One region of the Ectobacillus polymachus genome, then DNA from elsewhere that is predicted to be linked to it. Evidence: a T-box and tRNA genes for the amino acid it is inferred to sense, from the RefSeq annotation. Region 1 holds a T-box; the other holds one or more tRNA genes.
What was found. A T-box is a leader RNA that pairs with one kind of tRNA and senses whether it is charged. The one in region 1 lies ahead of alaS (alanine--tRNA ligase), so its partner is inferred to be a tRNA-Ala.

Region 1 (2,422 bases):
AACGCAGCTTTTTCTAACACTTCAGGGTAGAAGTCTTTCATAATTTCCCCTACTACAGGAACAAGCTCATCCATAAACGGACGATTGATGTTCAGCTTCTTCGCATAGCGTACTGCACGGCGAAGCAAGCGACGTAATACATAGCCGCGACCCTCATTTGATGGAAGTGCGCCATCTCCAACTGCAAATGTTACCGTTCGTATATGGTCCGCAATGACTTTAAATGCAGTATCCTTCTCATTATCTGTGTGATAGGTTTCACCAGAAATTACTTCTGTTGCTTCAATAATCGGGATAAACAAATCCGTATCAAAATTCGTTGGAACGTTTTGGACAACAGAAGCCATACGTTCTAGTCCCATACCGGTATCTATGTTTTTCTTAGGTAGTGGTGTATATGTACCGTCTGGATTATGATTAAACTGAGAAAATACAAGATTCCAAATTTCTAAATAGCGTTCATTTTCTCCGCCTGGAAACAATTCTGGGTCACTCGGATCATTTCCATATGCTTCCCCACGGTCATAGAAAATTTCCGTATTTGGTCCGCTTGGTCCTTCACCAATATCCCAAAAATTATGTTCTAATCGAATGATACGTTCTTCAGGAATACCAATTTTTTCATGCCAAAAATGAAATGCCTCTTCATCTTCTGGATGGATCGTAACAGAAAGCTTTTCTTTTTCAAAGCCAATCCACTTATCACTTGTTAGAAATTCCCAAGCCCATGTAATGGCTTCTTCCTTAAAATAGTCACCTACTGAAAAATTCCCTAGCATTTCAAAAAATGTATGGTGACGTGCTGTTTTCCCTACGTTTTCAATATCGTTTGTACGAATTGACTTTTGGGCATTCGTAATTCTAGGATTTTGTGGAATAACCCGACCGTCAAAGTATTTCTTTAGCGTTGCAACACCACTATTTATCCATAATAGTGTTGGATCCTCATGGGGAACGAGCGAAGCGCTCGGTTCAATGGAATGACCTTTTTCTTTGAAAAAGTCTAAAAACATTTGGCGAATTTGTGCTGCCTTTAGTGTCTTCATCAAGAACTCCTCCTTTATTTTGACAAACAAAAAACTCCCGCCCCCTATAGCAGGGACGAGAGTATACTCGCGTTACCACCCTGATTATGAACCGTAGTTCATCACCTCAAGTTGCCGTAACGTGGCAGGACGGCAGTGATTAGCTGCTTCTCAGGATTAGCCTTCTGTCACCCTGTATTTAGAGTCCTTTCAGCCGCGGGACATCCTCTCTGAAAAATAGTAGTGACGTACTCAATCCATCATCAAGTTTACATATGTAAATGTATTATACCGTTCGATTAAAAATTTTGTCAACGTCTTACCAAAAACGTTTTAGAGTGAACAAGGATCGTCCGTGCAATCGCAAGAATCGGTACAGCAAGAAGCAATCCAACTAGTCCCCCCACTTCTCCTCCGACAAGAAGAGAGAACATAATAATAACTGGATGCATCCGCAGCGATTTGCCTACAATGTAAGGTGATAAAATATTACTTTCAACAAACTGTAAAATAGCAAGCGCAACACTTGCTTTTATTATCATGGATGTTGAAATAGTAGAAGCAATTGCAATGGTTGGAATAGCACCAAGAATAGGGCCAAAATATGGAATTATATCCGTTACGCCAATAATGATTCCAAGCAAAAGCGGGTATTGCATGCCAATAATCCAAAAAGCAATGGCTGAAACGCCTGCTAATACAGCACAAACAAACAGTTGGCCTCGAATATAATTTCCAAGTGATTGATCAACTTCCTTCGCTAGCTTTTTTCCATCTTCGCGCCATTTATCGGGAACTAACCGCCAAAAAATATGGTACATTTCTCCATAGTCCTTTAATAAATAAAAAACGATAAATGGTACAAGAACAATAATAAGCAAGGAATCTAGAATCGTTCTCGCTGTACTAATTAAACTATTTAATGCTGATTGCACCCTTTCCTCAATAGTGACGATTACTTGCTTTAGCTTATCATGAACAAATGTCGGGAAGTTCTCTGTTTTTTCCTCCACATGATCACTAAAGTTCTCATACATCGTAATAAACTGTGGAAAATTCCGATTCATATCTTGCAGCTGAGCAATAGCAATCGGTGTCCCTTTGTAAACTCCATAGCCAATCCCTCCAAAAAACAACAAATAAATGAGTAAGATGGCTAACGTTCTAGGAACGCCGTTTTTATGTAATTTCTCTATAAGAGGATGTAACAAATAAGCAATAAAGAAGGCTACCAAAAAGGGTATAAGTACGAGCTTCACTATAGATAAAATAGGCTGCCACATCGGTCTTAGCTTCCAGAAAACGAATAAACAAAGAAAAAGGAGCAGTATAAATGCTAATCGATAAATCCAAATCATTTTTATATCTTTCACTATGTATCCCTCCTTTATATCGTA
Region 2 (2,422 bases), 1.2 Mb from region 1:
TTTGAAGATGGCGAGAAGGTATTGGTAGATACTGGAGTTATACTTGCTTTAGCCAACCAATATGATACTTGGCATAACACAGTCAAAAATTTATTTGAGAGCTATATTTTGAATGATGAATCGGACGAAAAGCCATTATTTTTATTTATTAATCCTACAATTTTAAATGAGATAACTTTTTTATCAGGTAGACCATTCGAAAACTATAAAAAGAATCATACTCACATAGATTTTTCAAAAGTAAACGCTGAAGTAGTTATTGATGAAACGGTAGATGGCATAAAGAATTTGATTGAAAATGATGTACTATTAATAATTGATGGGAATAAAGAATCATCTCTGAAACAAATAGAAACATACAAGATATTAGGTTCAGCTGATGCAGTAAATGCTTCTATTGCTAATCAATTTAATTTAAGTTTTTTAACAATAGATATAAAATTGGCAAATAATTTATATAAGATTAAACGTAATATACCAAATGTATCTAAAGTCTATTTTACTACACCTACACATAAAAGTTACTAAAGTCTCCCTACATTGATTTTGTAATGGAGACTTTTTATTTCTTATCAATTAGAATATTCTCAGAATTTCATCAGTTGATAATAGAATCGAATTTGAGGCTTTTCTAACAGAGATATTATGGTTACTCCACAATTATTTGGCAGCTGCAAAAACTTTAATTGATCATTGGATCATTTAAATGAGAAAGAAGAAAACATAAAACTACTACAATTGATTTCAGAATATGCAGGGATTGTCATTGAATTTCAAGATTGGTTTCATAAGAAACAACTTGAAATACATAGTGATTCAATAAAAGAATTTGAAAGACTTCAAGAAGAGTACTGTATACTTTGCGAGAAAGCTGGAATAATGATATGGACATCGACAGGTGCTTCTGTTGAATAAAGGAACACAAAATAATTTCAAAATTTATATAATACGATACAAATTTTAATGAAGCGTGTTAATCACTTTTCTCAATGTAAAAAAATTATTTGTAAGTCAGAGGAATGTATAGAAAGTGATAATAAATATCTTCCCAATTTAGCGAATGTTCCCGGTAATTAATAAAGCCACTCCTGAATTAATCAAGAATGGCTTTATATCAACATTTTTTAGATGGAGCATAGGGGGCTCGAACCCCTGACCTCGACGCTGCCAGCGTAGCGCTCTCCCAGCTGAGCTAATGCCCCGTATGTAAATAATATTCTATTAAGGAGTATACAATAAAATGGTAGGAAAAGAAAAGCTATAATGTAAATAGATAATATGTCTTTTTTTCTTTATTAAACGTAAGTACTACTTGCAATAGATAAATAGAATTTTTATACTACTTTTTTCCCAATCCAATGAGCAAATATTGCTAAAGGAATAATTAAAAGACCGAGGGGTAAACATACAAAAATAATGTTCCATGTTATGATTTCATTAACTAATAATGCATTATACAAAACTAAACTGTATGGAATGATGATAATCATTGATGTAAATGCACCCGGAGTTATGGAACGAAAAAATATAGACTGACCAATGTGAGTAAAGGCATGTATAAAAAAAGCCAACGTAACAATTATAAAAAAATAAATATTATCAAATGCTCTTTGATTCACATATTGATTCGCCATAATAGTTGAACTACTTACAACTAAAAATATAACTAATACTGCTACTGCAAACTGTGCTGTTGACATAGAAAATTGCTTGATTACTCTATCAGCCAATTTTTTTGGTAATCTTTCATAAAAAATACCTGAATTCTTATTAAGAAATTTCTCTAGCATAATAATTTCTTCAAAGTCGTGAAAAATAAACAAAATAGGAAACATCCAGATAAGTGTTTGAACATCAAACCATTGTTCCATAATCTCCCCCATTTTTTAAACCATCTTATTTTCTAATTGATCCGTATTTAATTTTAACATATAATTACATTTGCGCTTCAAAAAAACTGAAATATTATAATATTCAAACAAGATACATGAGATGATTTGTTTTATTAAGATCTATCTACCATTTTGAGAAGCGAGAAATGATAAAAAGAAGATGGGAGCTTAATAAAATCAAATTCCGATAAAGCTCTATGAAACAAGGAGAGGTTCATGTAGGAGGTGTCAGTCCAATGTGAGTCCATTTTCGCTAAATCTATTACCTTAAAAAGCGAGGGTGGAAAAATATGAAACGTTCTTTTCATTATTTATGGATCGGTCAAAGCGCTGCGAATGCGGCTGATATTTTGCTGATTATGGTTGTGATGACGCTGATGTATAGGGTGACGGGGAAGGCGTCTGTTATGGCGGCTGTTCCGTTGCTTTCGATGAGCGCACGGTTTTTAAGCGGGATGGTATCTCCTATTTTCTTAGATAAATATGGTTTGAAGTCATTGCTTGTAAGTTCACAGGTTGGTAAGACAGTG

Region 2: it has a tRNA-Ala gene. The T-box ahead of alaS (alanine--tRNA ligase) is inferred to sense a tRNA for this amino acid. The anticodon was not compared.

Annotation. Positions count from the first base shown of each region.
Region 1 covers NZ_JBLREB010000001.1:1,748,019-1,750,440, forward strand. Annotated here, with positions in the region: gene alaS (alanine--tRNA ligase) at 1-1,046, opposite strand, end outside; T-box leader at 1,095-1,298, opposite strand; gene ACM5BR_RS09025 (AI-2E family transporter) at 1,337-2,398, opposite strand.
Region 2 covers NZ_JBLREB010000001.1:521,540-523,961, forward strand. Annotated here, with positions in the region: gene ACM5BR_RS02605 (hypothetical protein) at 1-528, shown strand, start outside; tRNA gene ACM5BR_RS02610 (tRNA-Ala) at 1,130-1,202, opposite strand; gene ACM5BR_RS02615 (HXXEE domain-containing protein) at 1,335-1,871, opposite strand; gene ACM5BR_RS02620 (MFS transporter) at 2,183-2,422, shown strand, end outside.